2 regions of the Williamsia sp. MIQD14 genome follow, and region 1 is predicted to be linked to the other one. Evidence: riboswitches for the same ligand, from Rfam matches in the RefSeq annotation. Region 1 holds a riboswitch; the other holds the start of a gene.
The links. A riboswitch is a leader RNA that binds a small molecule or an ion and turns the genes downstream of it on or off. The one in region 1 is predicted to bind cyclic di-AMP.

Region 1 (14,422 bases):
GGGGCGGTAGTGCGCCGACAGCGCGTCGCGCATCGTCGTGAGCAGTGGGTGGGGGAGTGCGACACCCTCGCCGTATTGGCAGAGGAGTCGGGGAACGTCCACCACGCGGTCGTACATGGCGCGCCGCTCGCCGCGCCACGGCACGTCGTGGGTCAGGCGCTCGTGCAGCTCGGACGCTCCGGCGATCCACCCCGGGGCGATGTCGACCCACGCGCCGTCGGTGAGGGTGCGTCGCACGACGATCGACGCGAGATCGGCGCACGCGGGTTCCTCGGTCGCCTCCTCGAACAGCGAACCCTGCAACCCGGCCGTACCCATGGGCCGAGTCTAGCGAGGATCGAACACGTGTGCGAGCAGATTGCGAGCTCAGTGTCGCAGCGCGCGCAGGCGCTCGGCTCCCTCGACGAGGACCTCGTCGCGCTTGGCGAACGCGAACCGGACCAGGTGCGACCAGTTCTCCCGTCGGTCGACGAACGCGCTGACCGGCACCGCGGCGACACCGATCCGCGCCGGCAGGTCCCGGCACAACTGCTCGCCGTCGGAGTAGCCGAGGGGACGGGGGTCGGCGCAGACGAAGAACGTGCCCTCGGAGCGGTGGACGTCGAAACCCACCTCGCGCAGCGCCGCCGACAGCAGGTCGCGCTTGCCCTCGAGCGCGGCGCACGACGCGCCGACCCAGTCCATCTCGTGGTTCAGCGCATGAGCGATCGCCGGTTGGAAGGGCCCGCTGCCCACGTATGACATGAACTGCTTGGCGGTGCGCGCCGCGGCGACGAGACGCGCGGGGCCCGAGATCCAGCCGACCTTCCAGCCGGTGACGTTGAACGTCTTGGCCGCACTCGACACCCGCAGTGTCCGTTCGGCCATCCCCGGCAACGCGGCGATCGTCGCGTGCGAGCGGCCGTCGAAGACGAGGTGTTCGTAGACCTCGTCGCTGAGCACGATCACGTCGTGGCGGATGCAGGCCTCGGCGATCGCCGCGAGGTCGTCGTGCGACAACACCGTCCCGGTGGGGTTGTGGGGGCTGTTCACGATGACCATAGCGGTGGCGTCGGTGATGGTCGTCGCGAGAGCGTCCCGGTCGAGCACGAACCCGTCACCGTCGGCGACGAGCGGCACGGTGGACCGGAACGCACCGGCCATCGCCGTGGCCGCGGCGTAGGCGTCGTAGAACGGTTCGATGAGCACCACCTCATGGCCCGGCTCCACCAGGCCGACGACCGCCGCGGCGATCGCCTCGGTGGCACCGACGGTGATCAGGATCTCGGCGTCGGGGTCGTAGTCGATTCCGAGACGGCGTGATTGGTGGTCGGCGACCGCCTGACGCAGCGCGGGGATACCGGGGCCGGGCGGGTATTGGTTCTGGCCGTCGGCGATGGCTGCACGCGCGGCGTCGAGCATGGACTGCGGGCCGTCGGTGTCGGGGAAACCCTGACCGAGGTTGATGGCGTCGTGCTCGACGGCCAGCTGCGACATCTCGGCGAAGATCGTGGTCGCGAACGGCGCCAGGCGGGCAACGGTGGTCATGTCCTCCAGGCTGTCACACCCCACACGGGGTGCCCGTCGATGGCAGTAGTGTCGTCCACAGGCCCGATGCGGTGCGTGCACCCGAGGAAGCGGAGAGAGAGTGATGACCGGTCCCGAGGACTCGACGCCGCCCGGATGGACCCCGGCCGACGGAGGTCCGCCGGTCCCGCCGCCCCCGCAGGATCCGCCCCCGTACTACCCGCCGCCCCAGTACCCGCCCGTCGGCTCCCCGAACCCGCCGCCGCAGATGCCGTACTACCCGCCCCCGGGACAACCCACCCCGTTCCCGGCGGCCCCCGGCCCGTACGGCCCCGGCGTCCCCTCGGCCGCGATGGGCTACGGGATGAACCCGTACGGCACACCGCCGCTGCGACGTTCGCGGCTCAAGTGGGTGCTGCTCGCCGTCGGCGTGATCATCGCGCTGATCGGCGCGATCGTGGTGGCCGCGGCGGTGCTGACGCGCGACAACATCACCCGCATCGACGACGTGTCGGTGGGTAGCTGCATCACCGTGTCCGGCGAGAAGAACGACGCGACACCGAAGAAGTCCTCGTGCGATGCGCAGTCGTTCAGCTTCATCGTCGCGCAGAAGACCGACAGTGAGTTCAGTGTCTGCGGCGATCCCCTCGACGCCCAACTGACCCAGGACGACCGCGGAAAACTCTGCCTGGTCCCGAATCTGCGCACCGGCAAGTGTTATGTCTTCCCGACCGCGAACGGCTCGATCGTCGACTTCGCGGAGATCGACTGTGCTGCGCCCTCTCCCGATGCGGGCACTCTCGCCATCAAGGTGGTCGACCGGATCGAGTCCGCATCGGTGAACGTCTGCACGCAGGGGACGCCGCTGCAGTTCACCCGCCCGACGCCGCTCACCTACTGCGCCTCCCTGCTGACCCCGCAATGACAGGACCCCGTCCGTGACCCACCCCGGCTTCGGGCCACCGCTCGGCCCTCCGTCGCCCTACGGCCTGTACCCCCCTCTGCCGTCGGCCCGACGACGCGCGGTGCCCCCGATCCTCTGGGTCGCGCTGGTCGTCATCCTCGGACTCGTGATCGCCGTGGCGGTGTTCGCGTTCACCGCCATCCACAACCGTGTCGATTCCACCGACGACGTCGCCGTCGGCGACTGTGTCTCGGTGCGCAACGCCGACAACGACGAGGTGAGCGTGCGGCGGGCCAGCTGTGGCCGCGACGAGGTCACCTACTACGTCGCGAGCACGTCGGACCTGTCACGTTCACGGTGTCCCGGCCCGGCGTACGACCAGGTCTCGCTCTCCGGTGACGGATCACTGTGCCTGTCACCGAATCTGCGCGAGGGCAGGTGCTACGAGATCGGTTCGCGGTCGGCATTCGTCGACCGTGCCTGCACCGCGATCGCCCGGGGATCGAACACGATCGTCGAAGTCGCCCGCCGCATGGCCGGTGACATCACACCGCAGTGTCCATCCGGCAGTCGCGCCGTCGGGTTCGCGCTCCCCCGTCCCGTCGGCTACTGCCTCGCACCACCGTCGGGCACACCCACCTGATCGGAGGGGCGGTGTCGGCTCAGCCGATCGCCGGACCGAGCAGGTCGTCGGCGTCGGTGATGCGGTAGGCGTACCCCTGCTCGGCGAGGAACCGCTGGCGGTGCGCGGCGTAGTCGGCGTCGAGGGTGTCGCGGGAGACCACCGAGTAGAAGTGGGCCTGCCCGCCGTCCTTCTTGGGACGCAGCAGCCGGCCGAGGCGCTGCGCCTCCTCCTGTCGGGACCCGAAGGTGCCCGAGACCTGCACGGCGACAGACGCTTCGGGCAGGTCGATGGAGAAGTTGGCCACCTTGCTGACCACCAGCGTGGAGACCTCGCCGCGCCGGAACTGATCGAACAGGATCTCGCGATCCTTGTTCTTCGTGGAGCCCTGGATCACCGGGGCGTCGAGCGCGGCGCCGAGTTCCTCGAGTTGGTCGATGTAGGCGCCGATGATGAGCGTCGGCGAACCCTCGTGGCGGGCGAGGATCGACTTCACCACGTTGACCTTGGTGTGCGCGGTCGAGCAGAGCTTGTACTTCTCCTCCGGCTCGGCCACGGCGTACTGCAGTCGTTCCTCGTCGGTGAGCGTGACCCGGACCTCGATGCAGTCGGCGGGGGCGATCCAGCCCTGCGCCTCGATGTCCTTCCACGGTGCGTCATAGCGTTTCGGGCCGATGAGGCTGAACACGTCGCCCTCGCGGCCGTCCTCGCGGACCAGGGTCGCGGTGAGGCCGAGGCGACGCCGCGACTGCAGATCGGCGGTCATCCGGAACACCGGTGCCGGCAGCAGGTGCACCTCGTCGTAGATGATGAGGCCCCAGTCGCGGGAGTCGAAGAGCTCGAGGTTGCGGTACTCGCCCTTCGACCGGCGGGTCATCACCTGGTAGGTCGCGATGGTGACCGGACGGATCTCCTTGCGCTCACCGGAGTACTCGCCGATCTCCTCCTCGGTCAGCGACGTGCGGGCGATCAGTTCACGCTTCCACTGCCGACCCGCGACGGTGTTCGTCACCAGGATCAGGGTCGTGGCACCGGCTTTGGCCATCGCCGCGGCGCCGACCATCGTCTTGCCCGCGCCACAGGGCAGCACCACGACGCCCGAGCCGCCGGCCCAGAACGAATCGGCGGCCATCTGCTGGTAATCGCGCAACTCCCAATCGGTCTCGGCGAGCTCGATGGGGTGCGCCTCACCGTCGACGTACCCGGCGAGATCTTCTGCGGGCCAGCCGATCTTGAGGAGCAGCTGCTTGATGTGGCCGCGCTCGGAGGGGTGCACCACGACGGTGTCGTCGTCGAGACGCGCGCCGAGCATCGGGGCGATCTTCTTGTGGCGCATGACCTCTTCGAGCACGGCGCGGTCGAGGCTGACCAGCGTGAGACCGTGCACCGGACTCTTCACCAGTTGCAGACGGCCGAACCGCCCCATCGTGTCGACGATGTCCATCAGCAGCGGCTGGGGCACCGCGTACCGCGAGTAGCTCACGAGGGCGTCGACGACCTGCTCGGCGTCGTGTCCCGCGGCGCGTGCGTTCCACAGCGCGAGCGGGGTGATGCGGTAGGTGTGGACGTGCTCGGGGGCGCGTTCGAGCTCGGCGAACGGCGCGATCGCGCCACGCGCGGCGGGCGCGTCGGGATGGTCGACCTCGAGGAGCAGGGTCTTGTCGGACTGGACGATCAAAGGGCCTTCGGTCACCGATCCATTGTCCACGGTTTTCGCAGACCGTGTCGCGGCCCTCGACGGGCGGTCGCGTGCGGCTACGAGCCCTCGAGGAGCTCCACCGAGGTGATGCGGTGCAGCGCGTAGCGCTCGTCGGCACCGTCGGCGTCGTTCACGACCAGTTGACCTGCACCGACGAGCTTCGGGACCACCACGTGCTTGCTCGCCGAACCGTGGGCGTCGACATAGCCGATCCGCACCTCGCGACCCACGCGCATCGCCAGTTGCAGCAGCGCCGTCGCCGGTTCGCCGCCGCCGGCGCGGACCGCGGACGCCGAGTGCGCGGGCACCGCCGAGACGGCGGTGTCCTGCATCCGCATGCGGGTGACCACCGTCGCCAACTGCTCGGCGTTCGGGGCGGGTGGCCTGCGCGCCGAGCGCCGCTGGTTGCGCTGGATCGGCACACGCGCCCCGCGCTCGCGGAGATCGACCAGGTCGCCGGCACTGTCCTCGCCCGCGGGAGCGAAGCCCGCCGCGCGCAGTTCGTCGAGCACCTGCCGCAGCGGAGCCTGCGACACCGCGACGGTGGGCGCGAGAGCCCGCAGCGCCAACGCCTCGGTGACCGGTGACGACAGCACCGCCGCCAACGTCGTCGCGTCCTCGCATCGGATGAACGACGACGCGACCCCGACGCGCAGCTGGCCGTGGCGCCGGGCGACGTCGTCGACGAGGTACTCCAACGACTGCGGCACCGGTGTCTTCGAGTGCGCGGTGAAGAAGCCCATCAGCTCGGTGCCGGTGCGCCCGGTGTCGAGGGCGCGGCGCACCGAGGTGTCGGTCACGCGGAACACCGAAGCGGCGCCGCCGGATTCGAGGTCGGCGACGAGCGCGAGCTCGGCCGCGAGCTCGGCGGTCAGCGGTCCGGGCGCGGTCACGGTCAGATCGGCCTGGGTGAGGAAGAAGTCGATCGGATCGGGCAACGCCTTCGCCATCGCGGCCACCACAGGCTTGTCGACATCGACTGCGGTGACGTCGCGCTCGGCCATCGTGAGCAGCGCCCGACCCGACGCCGTCAGTGCCCCGTGCGCGACGAGACCCAGTGCGCGTGCCTCGTCGAGCGTCGCGTCGACGAGGCGGCGGGACAGCCGTCGTTGCCACCGGGGGTGTCGCCAGGCGATGAGGGCCATCAGCGCATCGACGTCGATCGACTTGCCGGGTGCGCCGGCGGCCAACGCGGTCAACACCATTCGCCGTTCGACGACCGCCGACACGTCGTAGAGATCGCCGGCGAGCGAGGGGATCGGTGCGCCTTCGGTGCTGGCCTCGCCGATCTGCCATGGGCGTCGGGGCAGCGTCAGCCAGGCGTCGGCGATCGCGAACCAGCGTCGCTCGGGCGGCTGGTGCAGCCACGGATCGGCCGACACCGTCGGCGCCCAGGCCGGTTCACCGCTCTCCAGAGGCGGGTCGGGGAACCCGCTGTCGATGAAGCGGGCACCGGCGAGCAACTCCACCACGAAACCCTGTCGCGTCGAGTCGATCCCGGTGGTCTTGCAGAGCTTTCGCAGTTCGCGGACACCGAGGCCGCCCGCCCGCAGCACCAGCGCCGGGGTGGCGCCGAGCGCGGCGACGGTGTCGGTGAGGTGGCGCAGCAGTTCCAGGGCCTCGCCGCCGGCGGCCGCCTCGACGTCGGCGACGGTGAACTTCCGTGCCCCGGTCACCGGCACCAGGGGCGGCTCGCGGAGATCGTGTGGCTCACCGGGTTTCTCGCCGCGCAGCACCTGGCCGAGGACGGGCGGCAGCTCCACGGTCTGATCGTCGACACGGGCCAGCAGACCCAGCGACACCAGTCGCGGGACGGGCCGCTGCGGATCGGCGTCGGGCGCGGCGTCCCGGGTGCGGCCCAGCGGTGAGCCGGTCGCCAGGGTGTCGAGGAGTTCGCGCTCGCGCTCGCTCACCGACGACAGTGTGTCGGCGATCTCGGCGAGCGTCAGATCGGCGAGCGGCCCGGTGAGGTGCATCGCCCTGGTGGGCAGGAGCGCGGGGGTGTGTGCGCCGGTCATCAATTCGGTGTCGGGGCCCCACACCAGCGCACGGGTGCGCAGCAGGTCGAGTCGCGCGACGATGTCGTCCTTCTCGGCCCGTCCGTCGAGTGCGGCGACCACCGCGTCGACCGAGGTGGGGACACCGATGCGTCGGCGGTCGGTGTCGGTGCCGAGGCGGATGGTCTGTTCGGCGACGGCCACCGACAGCAGGTCGAGGTCATCGGCCGCGAGGTTGATCGAGGGTCCTGCGAGCGCTCGCTGGGCGAGCACCGCGGTGCCCGCGGGCGGGGGACTGGCGAGGTCGGGCCGGGCAGCCATCAGGGCGACGAGCTGCTCGTCGGTACGGGCACCGAGGTCGGCCGCGAGCCCGCCGGGACCTGCGGCATCGATCGAGCCGTCGCGTCGATCCCCAGAACTCATCCCACCGATGATAGGGACCGCGCTCATGGCAGAATGATCGCCGTGGCTGAAAAGAAGAGATACGTCGACAACGGCTGGCCCCAGTCGGACGAGGGTGATCACGAGCACGCCGTGTCGGAGTTCGCCGCCAGCATCTCCGGCGCGCTCTCGCCTTTCGGCGACGTCGAGTTCCCGCTGCCGGTCGATCAGCTCCCGTACACGCACGCCAAGACCACACCCAACCGCTGATCAGTGTCTGATCCGCGGTCGCCGGGTGACGAGCTCCCCGGCGATCCCGGCGCCGGTGGCCTGTCCCACATCGATGCGACCGGCGCCGCGCGCATGGTCGATGTCGGAGGCAAGTCGGTCAGTGACCGTGTCGCCGTCGCCGGTGGGACGTTTCGCACCACCGCCCAGGTGATCGACGCCCTGTCCGACGGAGCGCTCGCCAAGGGCGACGCACTCGCGACCGCCCGCATCGCGGCGATCATGGGCGCCAAGAGAACTCCCGACCTCATCCCGCTGTGCCATCAGGTGGCGCTGTCGTCGGTGACGGTCGACTTCGCGATCGCGCCCGAGAGCATCGACGTCACCGCCACCGCTGCCACCTCCGACCGGACCGGCGTCGAGATGGAGGCCCTGACCGCGGTTGCGGTCGCGGGGCTCACTCTGCACGACATGGTCAAGGCGCTCGATCCGTGGGCGAGCATGACCGACATCCGTCTGCTCACCAAGTCCGGCGGCAAACGCGGCATCTGGACCCGATGACCACCCACACCGCGCGCGTCGTCGTCTCCTCGAGTCGGGCTGCGGCCGGTGTCTACGCCGACCGCACCGGGCCCGTGATCGCGGAGTGGCTCGCCGCACGCCTGATCGAGGTCGACGACGTCGTCGTGGTCGCCGACGGGGACGACGTCGGTGTCGCGCTCCGCGCCGCCGTCGACGCGCAGATGTCACTCGTGATCACGACCGGGGGTACCGGGCTGCACCCGACCGACGTGACACCCGAACAGACCCGCGCCGTCCTCGACCGCGAGATCCCGGGGCTCGCCGACGCCGTGCGCGCCGCCGGTGTCGACAAGGTGCCCACAGCGATCCTCTCGCGTGGCACCGCGGGCATCGCCGGCTCGACGCTGATCGTCAACCTCCCCGGCTCGACGGGCGGCGTGAAGGACGGACTCGCGGTGCTCGAGCCGGTGCTGGCCCACGCTCTCGATCAGATCCGCGGCGGCGACCACTGATGGCCGCGGTCGTCGCACGCGCTGTCGTGACCGATGCGCCCATCGACCTCGCCGACCACGAGCGTGCCGTGGAGGCCGCCGCCGACGGTGCCGCGGGTGCCGTCGTCGGGTTCGTCGGCGCGGTCCGCAACCACGACGGGGGTCGCGATGTGCGCGCACTGCACTACTCGGCGCACCCCACCGCCGGCGACGTGGTCGCCCAGGTCGTCGCGAAGGTCGCCGCGGAATCCGACGGGGTGCGCGCCATCGCGGTGTCGCATCGTGTCGGTGACCTCGTGATCGGTGACGCCGCGCTCGTCGTCGCCGTCGCGGCGGATCACCGTCGTGCCGCGTTCGACACCTGCGCGCGCCTCGTCGACGACGTCAAAGAGGCTCTACCGGTCTGGAAGCACCAGATCTTCGCCGACGGCACCGACGAGTGGGTCGGCTCGGCCTGAGCACACGCTCGAGGATTGGACTCGAGTAATGGAAAAGGGCCCCGCACGGACCTGATGGTCACGTGCGGGGCCCTTCGACTGCGAGCCGTCTAGGAGATCACGGCAGGGGGAGAAGTCCCTTGTTCTGGTTGAACAGAGCGATCTGTCCGGCGTCGAGCTGGAAGCCGCTGCGCTTGGCCTGCTCCCAGAACGCGGCGATCGCCGGGTTCACGCCGGGCTTGGCGACGGCCTCGTCGACCTGCTTCTTGACATCGGCCGTGGACTTGGCCGGACCGGCCTCGTCGAGCGACTTGACGGGGGCCGAGGCCTTGCCGTTGAAGTCGGGTGCCTTGAACTCGGGGAGCTTCGGCACGTCGGTCGGCGCCGAGCGCGGGGTCGGCGCACCGAGGCCGGTGCCGCAGACGGGCCATGCGCCCTTGCCCTGGCCGGCGAGCACGCGCTCGGCGACGGCGATCTGCTGCTCCTTGGTGGCCTGGTTGGCCGAGGGTGCGTACTGGGTGCCGCCGTGGCCGGCCCAGGTGCTCTGGCTGAACTGCAGCCCGCCCTGGTAGCCGTTGCCGGTGTTGATTCCCCAGTTGCCGCCCGACTCACACTGCGCGACCTGGTTCCACTCGGAATCGGTGGCGGCCGAGGCGTTGCCGACTCCCATGAGGAGGGTGGCGCCACCGCCGAGAACGGCGGAGGTCACGGCCACGCGGGCAACGGTACGGGTGGCGGATGACTGCTTGCGATGACGTCCGGACATAGAGCTGTTCGTTCCTCTCTCCACGCGCCGACGAAGTGAGCTGTCGGGTTCGGGCTGAGAGGTTGCCCGGCTCCGCGGTGCGGAGCTTCACCCCGAGGGACTCGTCGTGGTCGACGAGCTCCGTTTCCGATGCCGGCGTCCGAAGACGGTCGGTGTCGGAGGTTGGGTCCCCCGCCCTCGTTCCTGAAGTGTGTCTCTGGTGGCTCTGTCCACGGAACGAGGTTTGGCGCGGCAGACAGAACGTGTTGTTTCGGGTGTGGCCACAGGTGCAGCCGAACGAGACGCTACGTGTTCGTCTCAGGTGTGTCATACCTTCGCATGACGAACGAGTCCAGGTGTCGCATCGCGTCTCGGGCGTGTTTCGGTTGTCCTCGCAGGCCACAGCGCTGATAGCCGGTCCGTGTCCGATCCGTTATCGCCTCGTGATGTGAACAAGGTCACAGCGCAGATCGGGCATGGATTCGGGCGGGTGGGAATGCTTCCGCGTGAGCCCGAAAAGTGGTCGCGCAGTCGGGATCTCACAGATACGCAGTTGTGACCTCAGCCACCGGCGAACGGTGGTAGAACCTCGATGACAGCGCACGGGGCGACCGACATCGCACGATCGCGGACGGCGACGGAGTCACGCAGGTACGTGCATCGGCGCAGGACCTGCGCCAACGCCGGGTTGTCGCGCCCCAGCGCCGACTCGAGGTCACCCACCGTCGCCGACGAGCCGATCTCCACCGTTCGCTCGTCGTGGCCGGCGGCCGCGCGTGCGGCCGCGAAGAAACGCACCTGCACCACCACGGTGTCGTTGTCGACGCTCATCCGCCGATCGCAGACATCGGTCGGGTGGGCTGGAGGAAGCCCGGGTCGTTGATGGCGTGTCCGGGGAGCTTGCCCCAGGTCGCGCCGCGCCACGCCTGTGCGATCGCGGCGTCGTCGGCGCCCGTGCGCAGCAGTGCGCGCAGGTCGGTCTCGGTGGTCGAGAACAGGCAGGTGCGCAGCTGTCCGTCGGCGGTGAGGCGCGTGCGGTCGCAGTCGCCGCAGAACGGGCGGGTGACCGAGGCGATGATCCCGACCCGCGCGGGCACGACGGTGCCGTCGGCGTGCGTGACGTGATGGCCGTCGACGATCCACGTCTGTGCCGGAGCCGATCCACGCGGTGCGGTGTCGGCGATCAGGTCGTAGTCGCGGGAGAGTCGTTCGACCACCTGATCGGCGGTGATCATGGCCGTCCGCGACCACTGGTGCTCGGCGTCGAGCGGCATCTGCTCGATGATCCGCAACGAGAAGCCGTTCTCCAAGCACATCGCGAGCAGCGCCGGAGCGTCGTCGAGCCCGCCGTCGGGATGCAGCACCGCGTTCACCTTCACCGGGGTCAGGCCTGCCTCGGCGGCCGCGGCGAGCCCGTCGAGCACGTCGGCGATGCGGTCGCGTCGGGTGATGGCCGCGAAGCGTTCGCGGTCGAGGGTGTCGAGGGAGACGTTGACCCGGCTCAATCCCGCGGCGGCCAGCGCCCGCGCGTGGAGGCGCAGTCCCAGTCCGTTGGTGGTCACCGACGTCTCGGGATGGCCGGGCAGCGCCGAGACCGCCTCGACGATGCGGGGGAGATCCTTGCGCAGCAGCGGCTCGCCACCGGTGAACCGCACCGCCTCGATGCCCAGTTCGGTCACGCCGACGGTGATCAGGCGGATGATCTCGTCGGTCGAGAGCACGGCGTCGCCGGGCAACCAGTCGAGTCCTTCGGCCGGCATGCAGTAGGTACAGCGCAGGTTGCAGCGATCGGTCAGCGAGACACGCAGGTCGCGGGCGGCGCGACCGAACGTGTCGACCATCGGGCCCTCGGTGGGCATGCCCTCGGTGTCGACCCCCGTGCCCGACATCGCGGCGCCCGACGACATCGATGCGCCGGGAACGGCGAGCGGGATGCCCAGGGCGATGGCTGTCATGAGACCAGCGTAGCCAGCTGCGACAGCAGGCGGCGATGACGCGGACGACCGAGGGGGCCGCTACGGGTCAGGCGCGGGCCTCGAGCGCCCGGAACGTGCTCGCGTGGAACACCAGCGGCTCGATGTCGGGGTCGGCGTCGAGCGCGGTGATCTCGAGCAGCACCAGGTCGTGGTCGCCGGCCGGGATCTCGGTGTGGATGGTGCACGAGAGGATCGCGGCGGCATCGGGCACGAACAGTGCGCCGGTGTCGGTCACCGCGGGCGTGACGCCGTCGAAGCGGTGATCGGCCGCACCGGCGAGCTGACGGCACAGCGCATCCTGACCCGCGGAGAACACGCTGACCCCGATCGACGGCGCGTCGCGCAGTTTCGGCCACGTGGTCGACGTGTGTTGCACGCACAGCGACACGAGCGGCGGGTCGAGGGACACTGTCGCGAACGAACTCGCGGCCATGCCCACCGCGTTACCGTCGATCTCGGCGCACACCGCGACGACCCCGGACGGGAAACAGCTGTAGGCCTTGCGCAGGGCGTCGCCGTCGGCGGCGGGGCGCAGGTCGGTCGCGGTCACGGTCATCGGTGTCCCCCCTGTGGTGTCCCTGCCATCCAAGTCCCGCTGATCCAACTCCCGCTGATCCGAGTCCCCCTCATCGGTGTCCCCGTCATCGGTGTCGCCGTCCCGATCGCAGGGCGAAGACGAGCGCGAGCACGAAGCCGATGGGCAGGCCAAGGGTGCACAGATACACCAGGGCGGGCGCGCGCGTGCCGTCGTCGAGCGCGGGGACGGCGAACATCGTCGCGGTGGCCACGATGCCGATCGCAAAGAAGATCAGCGCTGCGTAGAGCAGTCGGTTCCCGGAAGCCGGTGGCATACCCACGACGGTAGAGCAGCGCGCCGGTAGGGCGCGCATCGGCGCCCGCCGTCGACGGTGATGGAGTCCGTGCGGGCAAATCACTCGACGACGAGGGCATAGAATGGTGGAGTAGCGCGTCGGTGAGTGGGACTGATGTCTCCACCTCGATGCGCTTTCGTCGTGCCAGGGGATTCCCGGGCCGACGACTCGAGACCTACGACGATGTGAAGGTGAGCACGGTGCCTACCGGCAAGGTGAAGTGGTACGACGCGGAGAAGGGCTTCGGCTTCCTGTCCCAGGAGGGCGGGGAGGACGTCTACGTGCGGTCGAGTGCGTTGCCCTCGGGTGTCGAGGGGCTCAAACCCGGCCAGAAGGTCGAGTTCGGCATGGCCGCCGGGCGTCGTGGTCCGCAGGCGTTGTCGGTGACCGTGCTCGAACCGGCCCCCAGCGTCGCGAAGAACGCCCGCGAGGCCGCCGCCGCACGTGAGCCGGCCGCCAAGCGTCACTCACCCGACGAACTCCACGGCATGGTCGCCGACCTCATCACCCTCCTGGAGGGCAAGGTGCAGCCCGATCTCCGCCACGGTCGCTACCCCGATCGCAAGACCGCACAGCGCATCTCCGAGGTCGTCCGCGCCGTTGCCCGGGAGCTCGAGCACTAGCCTCTGACGCCGTTCGCACCCTGTCGCTTCGTTCGCATGCCGCTCGACGCTTGCGAATGACGCGCATCCGTGCGAACGAGCGGCCAACGCATGGGACTAGCCGCTACCGGTGAAGTTCACGATCGCGACGGGGCCCTCGGGTGTCGGTGTGTTCGGCGGCAGGGTCTTCAGCGACCAGAAGCCGCGCGTGATGGGTGCGCCGCCGGCGTCGGTGCGACCCGACGGCAGGCGCACCTCGACATTCGACACGATCTTGTCCTTCGTCGACGACACGGTGAACGTGAACCGCTCGTTGGGTGCGTAGAACACCGGCGGCTCCTGCTCGAACCCCTTCGGCGTCAGGTACTCGACGGTCAGCGCCCAGGGGGCGTCGGCGATACCCTGCGACACCGAGATGATGGCCTGCTCGCCGACCGGGACGGGCAGCTCGCGGGCGAAGGTGCCCTCTTTCCCCTTGCGGCAGTTCGACAGATCGATGTCGCAGAGGATCGTCGGCTCGACCTTCACGAGTGTCTTGCCCGTGGTGGCCTGCAGGTAGGGCGCCTCTTCCTCGGAGCCGGAGGTGAGCGCGAACACGCCGCCCGCGACCACCGCCACGAAGACGACACCGATGATCGCGATGATGGCGAAGAACTTCTTCTCGCCGGAGCTCAGTCTGAACACGAGGCTCTACTGTCCGTTCTTCTCATGTGACTCGACGCGGACGCGACGGGTGGCCAGGCGGTCGAGGTCGATGGCACCGGTGGGTTGGGTCTGGGCCGGTCGGCGTCCACCGAACCCGGGGACCAGCGTGGCGCCGCGGTAGGTGAAGAACGTCTGCGACATGCCCAGCGCCAGCAGCACCGACACCACCGTGAAACCGATCCACAACGTCGAGGGCAGCAGCACGCCGAGCGCCGCGCCGATCACCCAGCACAACTGCAGCACCGATTCGGATCGGCCGAACGCCGAGGCGCGCGACTCGTCGGGAAGGTCGTCCTGGATCGAGGAGTCGAGACACACCTTGCCGATGGCACTCGTCCCCGACGCGACGAGTGCGGCGAGTGCGGCGAACAGGATCGAGCCGAACACCGCGGCCAGCACCGCGGCGGCGAGGCTCGCGCCGGTCACCGCGACCACGATCTTCTGCGGGTTCCGCAGCTCGAGTCGGGTACCGGTCGCGTTGCCGACGAAGTTGCCGACACCCGCGGCCGCGCCGACCGCACCGAGCAGCGCCAACTGCATCCACCCGGTGTGCGAGTTCTGGTTCGACTTCGCCCAGAACGCGATGTAGAGGGTGAGAAAGCCGGTCAGGATGCGGATGGTGCCGTTGCCCCACAGGCCGGTGAGAACGTTGCGTCCCAACGGCTGTCGCATCTTGGCGGCCAGTGCCGCGGGGGTGAAGCTGCGTTCCTTGGCGCCCGAGGGTGCCGGCGGTTC
Region 2 (14,422 bases), on a different contig from region 1:
GGCGTCACGAGCCACGCGTGCACCAGCGCGGCCTCCTCGGCCGCCGCGCCACGCAGCGGTCCCGGGCCGGGCAGCACAGTCTCGGCCGACGCCGCCAACGCCTCGGCGATCGCGACCGGTGGGGCGCCGCGCACCGCGACACCCGCCGCGGCGAGTCGGCCGTGTCGGATCACCGCGAGCTCCCAACCGCCCGCGCCGTCGGATCGCGCGGCGACCAGCTCGGCGATCGCACACAGTGACGCCAGCCGCTGGCATCGCTCCAGTGCCGACAGCGTGGTCGACAACTGGTCGCGCAACCGCGCCGCGGTCTCGAACATCTCCGCCGTGGCCAGAATCTCGAGGCGGTCCAGAACCGACTCGAGCGGCGAGTCGTCGTCGCCGAGGAGGACAGCCCGGGCGCGGGCCGCGATCGGTGCGTAGTCCGCAGCGCTCATCGGTTCGGCGCCGGCGCCCCGACACCCGCCGACCGGTCGTCGTCCGGCATCGGTGAGGCCGCAGGAATGGTGCCCCGACGCCCCGATCCGCCGGGTGCACGTCCGTAGCCCGCACACGTCGGCCACCAGGTCGGCCAGGGCGGCGGCGTCGGAACGCACCCGCACCGGTCCCACCGACACCGCGCCGGGGCGGCGGCTGACGGTGAAGCGGGGGAACGCCTCTTCGGTGAGGACCACCCACCACCCGGCGTGCGGTGTCTTCGATCGGCGGTTGTAGGCGGGGGTGTGGGCGGCGAGCAGCCGCAGCTCCCGCACGCCGGCCTCGAGCCGGTGGGCACATTCGACGTGGTCGACGCGGGTGGCCAGCGAGATCATCTCGCGCATCCGCGGCCTGGTCTCCGAGCCGGTGAAGTACTGCCGTGTGCGGCGGCGCAGATCGGTGGCGGTACCGACATAGAGGACCTCGCCGGACGGGCCGCGGAAGAGATAGACCCCGGGGCGGGTCGGCAGGCCGTCGGTGATGGTGCGTTTCGCGCGCTGGGCCGTGGTCAGACCGGGCAGGAACTCGACGAGCTCGCGATAGGTGTGGACGCCGAGGTTGCCGACCCGCTCGAACAGGGCGTGCATCACCTCGACGGTCGCGCGGGCGTCGTCGAGGGCGCGGTGGGTCGGGGTGGTGCCGACGGCGAACAGGCGGGCGAGGGCGGAGAGCTTCACCGTCGGCGCCTCGTCGCGGGGCAGCACGCGGCGGGCGAGGGTGACCGTGCACAGCACCCGACGGAACCGCCACGGGCGACCCTGGGCGGTCGCGGCGGCGCGCAGGAAGCCGGTGTCGAAGCGGGCGTTGTGCGCCACGAGGACGCAGCCGTCGGCGAACTCGAGGAACGCGGGCAACACCTCCTCGATCCCGGGGGCCCGGTAGACCATCGCCTCGGTGATGCCGGTGAGGGCGACGATGTGCCGCGGGATGGCGCATCCCGGGTCGATCAATGTGGCGAACTCGCCGAGGATCTCGCCCCCGCGCACCTTGACCGCGCCGATCTCGGTGATGCGATCGGCGACGGGGCTGCCGCCGGTCGTCTCGAGGTCGACCACGACGAAGGTGGTCTCCCGGAGCGGGGTGTCGTTGCCGAGGTCGCCGATCTCGTCGAACGCGAGTTGCACGCCGTGCTCTTCGACGCCGATGTCGGCGGTCACGACGTCGCCGTGTCGACGGGGCCCGAGTGATGAGGGTGACGCATGAGGCGAACGTTAGTTCGACGCCCCGACAACGTCCGCCCGGCCCGCGACCCGGGGCGGGTTGTCGGAGGGGGTGTCTAGCGTCCCCGTCGTACCGGCTGACACCGGTGAGAGACCGCGGATCGGACAGCTCGACGCTGTTGCATTCCGCCCGAACGCCCTCCCGACACAAATGAGATGGAGATCACAATGCACATCGACTGCGCGACGTGTCCCGGTCGTCCCCGCTCCTGCGACGGCTGCATGATGACCGTCTTCGTCGGTCTGCCCACCGCGGTGAACAGCGCCGATGGGCTGCGCTCGGTGCCCTCGCCGGCCGCCCTCGACGTCGACGCGGTCCGCGACGCCGTCGAGGTGTTCATCGGACTGGGCCTCGTGGGCCCGTCGGCGAGGCGCGAACCGATCGTCACCGAAACCGGTGGTCACGACCCCCAGCACCTCGCTGACGTGCGAGAACTCCGCGCAGGGTGACCTTCCGCGCGGCAACGCGCCGAACTCGTGTCCCGGTGGACAGATCGACGTACGGTTTCGTAACCTTTCCGAGACCTTGCGGGGTGTCCCGCGACGCACAGTCGCGGATCGCGAGGTCACCGCTCAATCGCCCCTCGGGGCGAATCGGGGAACCATCACTTCGGACCCAGTCCGATCGGGGTGAATCCTCCGTGTGTTCGAGCGGCCGGTCGGGATCAGATCTCGCACGTCCGCGCGTCGTCACGGGGGTAGGGCCAAGTCTTCCGGCCCGAATCCGACAGCTAACCCGGTAGGCGGTCGAGGAAGATCTGAGGAGAACTCGCTTCGTGGCGAAACATCGTTTGGAACAGCCGAGCACCGGTCTCAAGACGGCGCGAGGAGCAGTGATCGCAGGGTCGATCACGCTGGGCACCGTGGCGATGGGGGCAGGACCCGCGCTGGCGGCCCCGGTGACCGTCCCCGGCATCGGGACGTTCGAGATCCCCGGCATCACCGAGAACCAGATCCCGCCGCAGTTCAAGGCCAAGCCGAAGCCGAACGGCCCCGAGTCGTCGCCCGACCTCTTCGGACGCAACGGCGCACTCGGTCAGCGCGCCGCGTCGGCCGCACTCACCCGCATCGGCTCGCCGTACGTCTACGGCGCCGCGGGCCCGCGCGCCTTCGACTGCTCCGGACTCGTCTACTGGTCGTTCAAGCAGGCCGGCAAGACCATCCCGCGTGACAGCTACGGCCAGCTCGGCGGCGGTCGTCCCGTGGCCGAGAGCGACCTGCGCCCCGGCGACGTGGTCATCTTCAACGGCGGTTCGCATGCAGGCCTGTACATCGGCAACGGCACCATCGTGCACTCGAGCACCGAAGGTGTGCCCGTGCAGAAGGCCAGCCTCAAGTCGATGGATTTCTACGCCGCTCGGCGTTACTGAGCGACACCCGGCCCTCGGTCGAACCGACTGTCACCGAACGCCCCTCGCGGGGGTCCGATGACGGCGTATCGTTCCGGCGGACGCCGGTGGGTGGCAGGAATTCTCCCGGTCGCGCCGACTGCCCATCGGGCGTCGTGAACCGGGAACCGGTGTGGTGGAAGTGGTGATTCGACGAATGCGCGTGGTGACGGACAACGCGATGGCGCGTGCGATCACGGCGATCCAGATGGCTCTCGTGCTCACGGTCGCGCTCGTCCTCGCCGTCACTCTCGCCGCACCGGCCGCCGCCGAGCCGCGCTCGCCCGACCAGCTGCTGACCCGCTACACCTCGCTCGGTCGTGAGGCCGAGCAGTCGGCCGAGGCCATGCACCGTGCCGAGGAGCAACTCGGGCAGCGACGCCGCGACGTCGCCGCGGCCGACGCCCGCGCCGCCACGGCGACCGCCACCCTCGACGGTCTCTCCTCACGACTCGACGAACTGCAGAATCGTGTCGACGCGCTCGTGCGCGCCAGTTACCGCGGTGCGCGCGTGAACCGCCTCTACGCCGTGCTCGTCTCCGATTCCCCGCAATCACTGCTCGACCAGATGTCGGGCCTCGAGATGGTGTCGCGGCAGACGTCGGCCGACCTGCGGGCCTACAAGAAGGCCAGCGCCTCGGCGACCGCGGCGCGTGCCGAGGCCGTCGCCGCGCGGGACTCCGCCGCGAAGGCGCTCGCCGCCGTCGACAAGACCCGCGGCGACCTACAGGCCAAGCAGAGTGACCTGCAGTTGCAGATCGCCCAGGTCAAGGCCATCTACGAGTCGCTCACCGGCAAGCAGCTCGCCGCCCTGCGCGGACCGAACATCGATTTCGACGCCTCGCTCATCCCGAAGGGCACCGCCGCGGCCGTCGTCGCGGTGCAGGCCGCTCTGACCCGCATCGGCGACCCGTACGTCTGGGGCGCGACCGGCCCCGCCCAGTTCGACTGCTCGGGGCTCATGGTGTGGGCGTTCAAGCAGGCAGGTGAGACGTTGCCGCGATCGAGCGAGTCCCAGCTCTCCGGCGGGACCCCGGTCGACCGCAAGGATCTGCGGCCCGGTGACCTGATCATCTACTACCCCGACGCGACCCACGTCGGCATGTACGTGGGCGACGGGTACGTGGTGCACGCCTCCACGTTCGGCGTCCCGGTCAAGGTCGTCCCGATCGACCAGGCCGGCCCGTACAACTCCGCCCGGCGCTACTGACGGTGCGACGCCACTGGGGTGTGGTCCCGATGGCGGCCGCACTGGTCGCGCTCGCCGCCTGCGGAAACGGCGGCAGCGCGGACACGGCATCGACGTCGTCGACCCAGAACGTCTACGAGCAGCAGCGCACCGACGGTGTGCGCGCGGCCCTCGACCGGTTGGCCACCGCGCAGCGGGCCGGTGACGGCTCCGCGATCGCCGCCCTGATCGACCCGACCGCCGACCCCCGGTTCCGACAGACCCTGATCGCGGAGGGCACGGCGATCCACGACGTGGGTCTGTCCACCCTCGACTACCGCATCGACCCGACGAGCTCGGGTGGTCTCGGCGAACAACTGCTCCCCGAACCGGTCCAGTCCCGGCTCGACGACGCGGGCAGCTCCGACTCCTGGGTCGTACCCACCGTGCTGCGGTACGCCGTCGCGGGCGTCGACGAGCCGCCGGTCACCGTCACCGACCCCCTCGTCTTCGCCCGCTACGGCGACGACTGGAAGATCGTCGGCCAGGCGGGACCGTTGCTCGGGACCTCCGCCGCCCCGCCGCCACAGTTCTTCGACTTCCCGGGCGTCGCCGCGCGGCGCGTCGCGACCGGCGGCAAACAGTCCGTCGTCCTCGACTATCCGGGCAGTCGTGCGCTGGGTGCACGCCTGCAGTCGGCCATGCCCGGAGCGGTCGCCGCGGTCGCGGCGTTCTGGGGGCCCGATTGGCCACGCCGCACCGTCGTCGTGGCGACCGACTCGACGACGGTCTTCTCCGCCCTGTCGAACAGCGCCGCGGCCGACGCGAGCGCGGCCGCCGCCGCGACCGTCTCGGCCTCCGACGCAGCGGTGGGCGGCTACACGGTGGGCCAACGGGTGGTGTTCACCCCTGGCGCGATCACCGGCCTGCCCGGACCCGCACTCGACGTGGTGCTGCGACACGAACTGACCCACGTCGCGGCCCGCACGTCGACCAAGCCGACCGCGGCGACCTGGGTGACCGAGGGCGTCGCCGAGTACGTCGGACGCGCGGGCACCTACCGATCGATCAGCGACGCCGCGCCCGATCTGATGGCCGAGGTCGCGGCCGGGTCGGTGCCGACCGGACTGCCCGCCGACAGCGCCTTCACCGTGTCCGGGGCAGCGGCGCCGGTGGCCTACCAGACGGCATGGTCGTTCGCGGCCTACGTCGCGCAGACGCACGGGACGGCCGATCTGAAGAAGCTCTACCTGTCCCTCGCGGGTGGCCCCAGCACGCCCGCCCAACAGGCGCAGGCCATGACCGCGGCACTCGGTGGTCCCGGCGCCGCGGTGATCTCCGGCTGGCAGCAGTGGCTGCGCGACGCCGCCCGACGGTGACGCGTGCGCCGTCGATGAACCGAACCCTGCTGGTCACCAACGACTTCCCGCCCCGTCCCGGCGGTATCCAGTCCTATCTCCTCGATCTGGTCCAGCGGATGCCCGCACGCGACATCGTCGTCTACGCGCCGCGATGGCGCGACTGCGAGGCCTTCGACGCAGCGCTTCCGTTCACCGTCGTACGCCACCGCACCAGCCTGATGCTGCCGACTCCCGCGGTCGCACGACGGGCCCGCTCGCTGATCGCCGAACACGACATCCACACGGTCTGGTTCGGTGCGGCGGCGCCGTTGGCGGTGCTCGCCCCGCACCTGCGTTCCGGTGGTGCCCGACGGATCGTGGCCAGTACACACGGCCACGAGGTGGGGTGGTCGATGCTCCCCGTGGCGCGACAGGTGCTCGGTCACATCGGGACCCACTCCGACGTGGTGACCTACGTCAGTCGGTACACCCGCAACCGGTTCGCCGCGGCCTTCGGTGCCGACGCCGCGCTCGAACACCTCCCGCCCGGAGTCGACAGCGGTCGCTTCGTTCCCGATCCCATTGCGCGCGAACACATCCGCGACCGACACGACCTGGGCGACGCGCCGGTCGTGCTGTGCCTGTCGCGACTGGTCCCCCGCAAGGGACAGGACGCGCTGATCGACGCACTCGCCGACATCCGGCGCAAGGTCGCCGGTACCCGGTTGCTCGTCGTCGGTGGTGGCCCGTACCGCGAGAAGCTCGAACGGCGTGCACGCGAGGCGGGTGTCGCCGAGCACGTGGTGTTCACCGGGTCGGTCGCGTCGGAGGACGTGCCGCGGTATCACGCGGCCGCCGACGTCTTCGCCATGCCGACGCGCACCCGCGGGGGCGGGCTGGACGTCGAGGGCCTGGGGATCGTCTACCTCGAGGCGTCGGCGTGCGGTGTGCCGGTCGTCGCCGGTGACTCCGGCGGCGCACCCGAGACCGTGCGCGAGGGCGTGACCGGCACCGTGGTGGACGGTCGTGATGTCGCGGCGGTCGCCCTGGCGATCTGCGCGATCCTGTCCGATCGGGTCCACGCGGCGCAGATGGGTGCGGCGGGGCGCGACGTCGTCGTGTCGGACTGGCAGTGGGATTCCATGGCCGCGCGCCTGATGCAGCTGCTGTAGAACCATGGACCGCGAGCGGACACGCAGGGGCGCGCCGACCTGTCGCCGATCGTGGCCACGATGCGGCACTCTGCGGTGTGTGCGCCGGGGTCGATGTGTGAAGCTAGTGCGGTGAGCAGCATCCAGGTGGCCGACGAGACGTTCGTCGCCGCGTCGCCGCACGACGCTCCTCACGTCCTCGCCGACCGGTCCCGCTGGCGGCGATGGTGGCCCGACCTGCTCCTGACCGTGGTCGAGGACCGCCGGGAACAGGGGATGCGGTGGTCGATCTCCGGTGGCGCGAACGGCACCATGGAGGTCTGGATCGAGGAGGTGCTCGACGGTTTCGTCCTGCACTACTTCATGCACGCCGAGCCCGCCGAGGACGGTGATGACCTCGCCGAGGGATCGGCGCGCCGCCGCGCCACACGGCTGGCCTCGGCCAACCACCGTCGTCGCGTCGCCGGACGTGCGATGTCCACCGAGGTGAAGGACCGCCTCGAAGCCGGACGAGCGGCCGGGGAACCGGCCGTGGGGAGAGGGTGAGTCGATGGCCGACCGCACCGAACAATCGATAGTCATCAACGCCGACGCCGAGGCGATCATGGCGGTCATCGCCGACTTCGCGCGCTACCCGGAATGGGTGTCGGCGGCCGACGAGGTCACCGTCACCGATCCCGGCGACGGCGCCCGGGCCAAGCAGGTGCGGTTCCGCCTCGACGCCGGGGTCCTGCGTGACACCTACGAGCTGTCCTACCGGTGGGCCCCCACGGGCGACGCCGTCGAGTGGGATCTGATCAGCAGCGAACTGCAGACCGCGCAGCAGGGTCGCTACTCCCTCGTCCAGCAGACCTCGGGCTCGACGAAGGTCACCTATGAACTCATGGTCGACCTGGCCATCCCGATCATCGGGGCGTTGAAGCGGCGTGCCGAGAAGGCGATCACCGATGTCGCGCTGAAGGAACTCAAGAAGCGGGTCGAGGGCTGATCGACGTGGCGCCGGTCCACGTCGTGCTGGGACCGGGGGGAGCGGGTGTGTCGACCATCGCCGCGGCGGCCGCAGTGGCGCCGGTGCGGGGTGGCTCCGACGGAAGCGCACTCCTGATCACTCTCGACCGGTTCCGGCAGGCGTCGCGGGTGTTCGGTGTGTATTCGACTCCCGGCGTTGCCGTTCCGATCTCGCAGGGCGCGGCGCTGCTCGAGATCGACACCCTCGCACTGCTGGGCGAGGCGTGGTCGGGTCTGCGCGCCCCGGTCGCGGTCGCCGGCGGCACGTTCACCGAGGGCCTCGGTGACATCGATCCCGAGGAGCTGACCGGGCTCCCCGGCATCGCCGAACTCCTCGCGTGGCGCCGTATTCGCGACGAGGCTGTGTCCGGCCGGTGGTCGCGGATCGTGCTCGACTGCTCCGGCGGGATGGACGCCCCGGGCTTCCTCGGTGTCCCGGCGATGGTGGCCGCCTACGTGGAGCGACTCTGGCCGCGACACCGCCGGCTCGCCGGCGCGGCGGAGAACCCCCGACTCACCGGTGGTGCAGCGGTCGTCGACGCGCTGGTAGCCGACTGTCTCGACATCGTCGACCTGTTGGTCGACCCGACCTGTGTGCACGCCCACGTCGTCGTGGCGACCGGTGTCCACGGCACCGAGATGGCGCAGCGCCACGTGGCCGTGCTCGACCTCATGGGCATCGGCACCGCCCAGGTCTTCCGCAATCCCGGTGTCGCCGCAGCGGAACCGCCGACCGACATCGACACCGTGCCGCCCCGCGAGGGTCTCGATCCGACTGTCGTGCAGTCGCTTCCGGCTCCGCCGCGCACCGTCGCCGCCCTTCGCAAGCTCGGCGTCTCGGTCTCCGACCGACCGGGCACCGCGGTCGGGAGCCGGGCTGCGGAGGTCGAGCACCTCTCCGGCACCGGGGTCACCGCGACCTATCGACTGTCGTGGCGGCAACCGCTTCCCGATCCGCGATCTCTGGCGCTCGGTCGCAGCGGTGACGACCTGTTGGTCACGCTGAGCGGCGTCCGCCACCGCGTGTCGCTCCCGTCGGTGCTGCGCCGGTGCACGGTGACCGACGCCCGATGGGAGGATGGCATGCTGAACATCCGGTTCCAGCCCGATCCTCGGGTCTGGCCCCGGACCGGGCAGGGTGTCGACTGACATCCGCCGTCGTCGGGTGAGCGCAACCGACGACAACGACCGATCGATGACGCGTGTCCCGTCGACACGTGTCGACGAGCGCGCCAGGGAGAAGGAATGGACGAATCGGCCCGCGGGGAGAGACCTCCCGACGCGGATCCGATGCGTGCACTCGTCCTCGCGATGCTCGATCGGATCGAACAGTTCGCGACCACCGTCGTCAGCGATCGTGACGGGGGACCGGTCGCCCACGGCGACCGGACGTCGGCCGACATCGGTCCCGTCATCCGACAGGCCGTCGATCAGATGATCGCCGAGATCGGTGACATCGTGACCCGCCTCATCGCCGCGGCCATCGCCGTCCTGGAGGCCATCTCGGCGGGCCTCACCGAAGCCGTCGGAGAACGTGCAACACGCACCGCGACCGCCCGGCCGTCGCACACGACGGGATTCGTGCCGATCGCCGTCGAGGTCGAGACCGGGGAACCGCAGCTGTGACCGGCGATCTGACCATCGGGATCGACATCGGCGGCACCAGCATCCGTGCCGCGGTCGTCGACGAACGCGGTCAGATCGTCGACACCGCGCGCGCCCAGACGCCCGCCACCGCGGGTGCACTCGAGAAGTGCCTGGACCACATGGTCGACCGACTGCGATCGCGGTCGGAGATCGTCGCCGTCGGACTCGCGATCGCCGGTTTCCTGACCCCCGACCGGTCGGTGGTCCGCTTCGCCCCGCATCTGCCCTGGCGTGAGACCGCGGTTGCGGCCGAGATGTCGTCGCGCACAGGACTTCCCGTGTCGTGCGAACACGATGCGAACGCCGCCGCGATCGCCGAGCGACGCTTCGGTGCGGCCGCCGGCGGCCACAACACCATCGTCCTGGCCATCGGTACCGGTATCGGCGTCGGATTCCTCCTCGAGGGGGAGATCTACCGCGGGAGCCACGGCGTGGCGCCGGAACTCGGGCATCTGCAGGTCGTCGTCGACGGCCGTCCCTGCTCGTGCGGCAAACGTGGGTGCTGGGAGAGGTATTGCAGCGGAACGGCTCTCGTCGACAACGTCGTCGAGATCGTCGCCGACGGGAGAATACCGACGAGTGCCCTGGCGCGTGAGATCGCCGACGACCCGGGATCGCTCACGGGTCGACGGGTGGCCGCCGCCGCACACGACGGCGATCCCGTGGCGGTGGCCGCGTTCGCCGACTTCGCCCGCTGGCTCGGTCAGGGCATGGCGATGATCGCCGACATCTTCGACCCCGATCTCATCGTGTTGGCCGGCGGTGTCGGTGCCGCGGGCGGTCTCTTCCTCGACGAGGCGCGCGAACACTACGGCGCGATGGTGACCGGCAGCGGTCACCGACGGCTGGCCCGCATCCGCAGCACCCAGCTCGGCGAGGCCGCCGGGATGATCGGTGCCGCCGCCGTCGCCAGATCCGATCTCGCCGGCGGTGTCCCCGCACTGCGTGGGTGAGTAGAGTCGTCCGCAGGTTGCGAGTGGTTGCGGATTCGGGGCACGTCGGGTCGATCGGAGTTGCTGGGGTATGTGGTACTGGCTGTTCAAGTACGTCCTGTTGGGGCCGATCCTCAAGCTGGTCGGTCGCCCCCGTGTCGAGGGCCTCGAGAACCTGCCGTCGCGTGGCCCGGCGATCCTCGCCAGCAACCACCTCGCCGTCGTCGACAGCTTCTATCTCCCGATGGCGGTCCCGCGGCGCATCTATTTTCTCGCCAAGAGCGAGTACTTCACCGGCACCGGCCTCAAGGGTGGTTTCCAGCGATGGTTCTTCACCGCGGTGGGCCAGATCCCGATCGACCGCAGCGGTGCCGACGCCGCCGAGAACGCGTTGATCTCCGCGCGACGCAAGCTCGAGTCCGGTGAGTTGATGGGCATGTACCCCGAGGGCACACGCTCACCCGACGGACGGTTGTTCAAGGGCAAGACCGGTCTCGCGCGTATCGCGATGGAGACCGGCGTCCCGGTGATCCCGGTCGCGATGATCAACACCGACAAACTCAACCCGCCCGGGACCACCATCCCCCGGCGTGCGCAGATCACCGTGAGAATCGGCAAGCCGCTGGACTTCTCGCGCTACGAGGGCATGAACGGCAACCGTTTCATCGAGCGCGCGGTGACCGACGAGATCATGTACGAACTGATGCGTCTGAGCGGTCAGAAGTACGTCGACATCTACGCCGCCAGCCTGAAGAACGCCCCCGAGGGTGCCGCCCCGGCGATCCCCGGGGAACGGTCGGAACCCGCCGCCTGACCGACCACGGCGATCGTCACCAGGACCGCGAGCCCCCACAGGCAGAACGCGTTGCCCGCGACGGCGTCGACCACCGACCAGCGTGAGGCGTGGACGGGCAGGAACTGGAACGGCCCGGCCACCATCACCAGGGCGCCGACGCCGGCGAGTGCCGCATACGAACGCCGCACGACCACGTCGTCGGTGCGCGTGGCGACCACGGTCAGGGCGATGATCGCCGGGACCGCCCACACCCAGTGATGCGCCCACGATGTCGGAGAGACCATCACCGCCCACACCGCGACCACCGACACCGCGAGCACGTCGCCGCCGAGACGGTCGCACTGCCGCACCGCGACCACGGCCAGCACGGTCAACCCGATCACCGACAGCGCCCACACCACCTGCTCGGCCGGTCCCGACCACCCGAGCACCCGGATCCAGAATCCGTTGACGCTCTGGTTGATACCGCCGGACAGGTCACCGATCCGGTCGGTGTGGAACACGGTGTGGCTCCAGTAGCGCACCGAATCCACCGGCGCCCACACCAACCCGAGCAGGGCCAGTCCGACGAACACGCCGATCGCGCGCACCGTCGCCCGCCACTCGCGACGCACGATCAGGAACAGCACGAACGCGAGCGGGGTCAGCTTGATCGCCGCCGCCACCCCGATCAGCGTTCCGCGCCACCGCGAGTCCCTCGGCAGCACCAGCAGGTCGACGGTGACGAGCAGCATCAGAAGCACGTTGACCTGTCCGAAGCCGAGTGTCATCCAGTAGGGGTTGGTCCACAGCGCCGCGGTGGCCACGGCGAGCGCGAGCGTCCCGCGGCGGGCCACGGGCCCGATCCGCAGTCGCGTCACGACGATGCGTGACACGACCACCGTCGCCGCGACCGTGGCGAGCGCGATGGCCGCGCCCGCCACGACGAGAGGGACCACCGTGAACGGCAGGAACGACAGCGCCGCGAACGGGGGATAGGTGAACGGCAGCCAGATCCCGTCGGTCGTGAACGGCATCGACCCCGCGGCGTAGAGCGATCCGCCGTTGCGCCACAGCTGGGCACCGAGCCGGTACACGTCGATGTCGATGCGCGAGAAGTCGCCGAACGAGTGGGTCAGGGGCATCCCCACCACCCGGAGGAGAGCGGTGACGGTGAACGCCGCGACGACCGCGGCGGTCACCGCACGTGGTGCGATGCGCCTAGGCTTTTCCGAATGCGCTTCTTCTACGACTCCGAGTTCATCGAAGACGGACGAACCATCGAGCTGGTCTCGATCGGTGTCGTCGCCGAGGACGGTCGGGAGTTCTACGCGGTCTCCTCGGAGTTCGATCCCGAGCGCGCCGGGGACTGGGTCAGGGCTCATGTGTTGCCACACTTGCCGTCGCCGTCGTCGAAGGTATGGCGCAGCAGGCGACAGATACGTGACGATCTGCTGAACTTCTTGACCGCGTCGGAGGGCGACATCGAACTCTGGGCGTGGATCGGCGCCTATGACCACGTCGTGCTGTGTCAGCTCTGGGGATCGATGACGGCGCTGCCTCGGCCGATCCCGCGTTTCACCCGCGAGCTCCGCCAGCACTGGGAGGCGCTGGGCCGTCCGCCGCTCCCGCCGTCGCCCGCCGACGCCCACGACGCCCTCGTCGACGCGCGCCACAATCTGGCCCGGTGGAAGGCCATGACCGAGCTCGGTACCTGACCTGCGCACGACCGCTCCGAGGGGCAGCGGGGCGCGGGCACTAAGCTGGGCCGGTGGTGAACTGGACCGTAGACGTACCGCTCGACGAACTGCCCGAGCTGCCCCCGCTTCCCGGCGCTCTGGCCGATCGCTTCGCCGCGGCGCTCGAACGGCCCGCGCTGCAGCAGCCGAGCTGGCCCGAGGACAAGGCCCGCGCGATGCGCACCGTGCTCGAGAGCGTGCCGCCGATCTGCATGCCCGAGGAGGTGCACCGCCTGTCGGGGCAGCTGGCCCAGGTCGCCCGCGGCGAGGCGTTCCTGCTGCAGGGCGGCGACTGTGCCGAGACCTTCGTTGACAACACCGAACCGCACATCAAGGGCAACATCCGCACGCTGCTGCAGATGGCCGTGGTGCTCACCTACGGCGCGAGCATGCCGGTGGTGAAGGTCGCCCGCATCGCGGGGCAGTACGCCAAGCCGCGCTCGTCGAACACCGATGCCCTCGGGCTCCCCTCGTACCGCGGTGACATGGTCAACGGGTTCGTCGCCGACGAGGCGGTGCGCGCCCACGATCCGTCCCGCCTGGTGCGCGCCTACGCGAACGCGAGCGCCGCCATGAATCTGGTGCGCGCCCTGACCGGTGCGGGCCTGGCCGATCTGCACCGCGTCCACGACTGGAACCGTGAGTTCGTGCGCACGTCGCCCGCCGGCGCCCGCTACGAGGCACTGGCCTCGGAGATCGACCGCGCCCTGCGATTCATGGACGCGTGCGAGGTGCGTGACTCGAACCTGGAGTCGGCGAACATCTTCGCCTCTCACGAGGCATTGGTCCTCGACTACGAGCGCGGACTGCTGCGCCTGGCCGAGAACCCGGCCGACCCCGAGGGCGACCCGGTGCTCTTCGACCTGTCGGCGCACTTCCTGTGGATCGGCGAGCGGACCCGTCAGCTCGACGGGGCGCACATCGCGCTGGCCGAGCTCATCTCGAACCCCATCGGCGTGAAGATCGGGCCGACCACGACGCCCGAGCAGGCCGTCGAGTACGTCGAGCGTCTCGATCCGCACCGCGTCGACGGGCGCCTGACCCTGGTGGCCCGGATGGGCAACGGCAACGTGCGCGACGTGCTCCCACCGATCGTCGCGGCCGTCGAGGCGACCGGACACAAGGTGATCTGGCAGTGCGACCCGATGCACGGCAACACCCACGAGGCGTCGACCGGCTTCAAGACCCGGCACTTCGACCGCATCGTCGACGAGGTCCAGGGATTCTTCGAGGTCCATCGCGCCCTCGGTTCGCACCCGGGAGGCGTACACATCGAGCTCACCGGTGAGGACGTCACCGAGTGTCTCGGTGGGGCACAGGACATCTCCGACCTCGACCTGGCCGGTCGCTACGAGACCGCCTGCGATCCCCGGCTCAACACCCAGCAGTCACTCGAGCTGGCGTTCCTCGTCGCGGAGATGTTGCGCGGCTGACGCCGTTCAGGCGAACTGCGTCCCGAGCCACCAGCCGCCGACGGCCAGGGCCACGGCCAGTATCGCGAGCAGCAGCACCAGAACCCGCGCGCGTCGACGGGCCCGTAGACGTGCCTCGGTGAACTGCGCGGCGTGCGCGGCCAGCCG

Region 2: another riboswitch for cyclic di-AMP. It lies ahead of ACQ7HM_RS16605 (C40 family peptidase); the one in region 1 lies ahead of ACQ7HM_RS11095 (transglycosylase family protein).

What each region holds. Positions count from the first base shown of each region.
Region 1 covers NZ_JBPFDG010000002.1:764,595-779,016, reverse strand. The annotation lists gene ACQ7HM_RS11145 (alpha-ketoglutarate-dependent dioxygenase AlkB) at 1-318, opposite strand, end outside; gene ACQ7HM_RS11140 (pyridoxal phosphate-dependent aminotransferase) at 367-1,527, opposite strand; gene ACQ7HM_RS11135 (hypothetical protein) at 1,631-2,431, shown strand; gene ACQ7HM_RS11130 (LppU/SCO3897 family protein) at 2,445-3,053, shown strand; gene ACQ7HM_RS11125 (DNA repair helicase XPB) at 3,073-4,725, opposite strand; gene ACQ7HM_RS11120 (helicase-associated domain-containing protein) at 4,788-7,151, opposite strand; gene ACQ7HM_RS11115 (hypothetical protein) at 7,185-7,379, shown strand; gene moaC (cyclic pyranopterin monophosphate synthase MoaC) at 7,383-7,898, shown strand; gene ACQ7HM_RS11105 (MogA/MoaB family molybdenum cofactor biosynthesis protein) at 7,895-8,371, shown strand; gene ACQ7HM_RS11100 (molybdenum cofactor biosynthesis protein MoaE) at 8,371-8,808, shown strand; gene ACQ7HM_RS11095 (transglycosylase family protein) at 8,906-9,553, opposite strand; cyclic di-AMP (ydaO/yuaA leader) riboswitch at 9,563-9,701, opposite strand; gene ACQ7HM_RS11090 (MoaD/ThiS family protein) at 10,094-10,342, opposite strand; gene moaA (GTP 3',8-cyclase MoaA) at 10,360-11,487, opposite strand; gene ACQ7HM_RS11080 (flavin reductase family protein) at 11,555-12,064, opposite strand; gene ACQ7HM_RS11075 (hypothetical protein) at 12,150-12,359, opposite strand; gene ACQ7HM_RS11070 (cold-shock protein) at 12,581-13,003, shown strand; gene ACQ7HM_RS11065 (DUF2771 family protein) at 13,100-13,666, opposite strand; gene ACQ7HM_RS11060 (MFS transporter) at 13,673-14,422, opposite strand, start outside.
Region 2 covers NZ_JBPFDG010000004.1:423,281-437,702, forward strand. The annotation lists gene ACQ7HM_RS16595 (DEDD exonuclease domain-containing protein) at 1-1,631, opposite strand, end outside; gene ACQ7HM_RS16600 (hypothetical protein) at 1,851-2,144, shown strand; cyclic di-AMP (ydaO/yuaA leader) riboswitch at 2,255-2,455, shown strand; gene ACQ7HM_RS16605 (C40 family peptidase) at 2,471-3,064, shown strand; gene ACQ7HM_RS16610 (NlpC/P60 family protein) at 3,264-4,292, shown strand; gene ACQ7HM_RS16615 (hypothetical protein) at 4,322-5,629, shown strand; gene ACQ7HM_RS16620 (glycosyltransferase family 4 protein) at 5,644-6,762, shown strand; gene ACQ7HM_RS16625 (hypothetical protein) at 6,874-7,287, shown strand; gene ACQ7HM_RS16630 (SRPBCC family protein) at 7,292-7,729, shown strand; gene ACQ7HM_RS16635 (ArsA-related P-loop ATPase) at 7,753-8,898, shown strand; gene ACQ7HM_RS16640 (hypothetical protein) at 8,995-9,375, shown strand; gene ACQ7HM_RS16645 (ROK family protein) at 9,372-10,349, shown strand; gene ACQ7HM_RS16650 (lysophospholipid acyltransferase family protein) at 10,420-11,142, shown strand; gene ACQ7HM_RS16655 (glycosyltransferase 87 family protein) at 11,064-12,305, opposite strand; gene ACQ7HM_RS16660 (polyadenylate-specific 3'-exoribonuclease AS) at 12,339-12,821, shown strand; gene ACQ7HM_RS16665 (class II 3-deoxy-7-phosphoheptulonate synthase) at 12,875-14,275, shown strand; gene ACQ7HM_RS16670 (protein kinase domain-containing protein) at 14,282-14,422, opposite strand, start outside.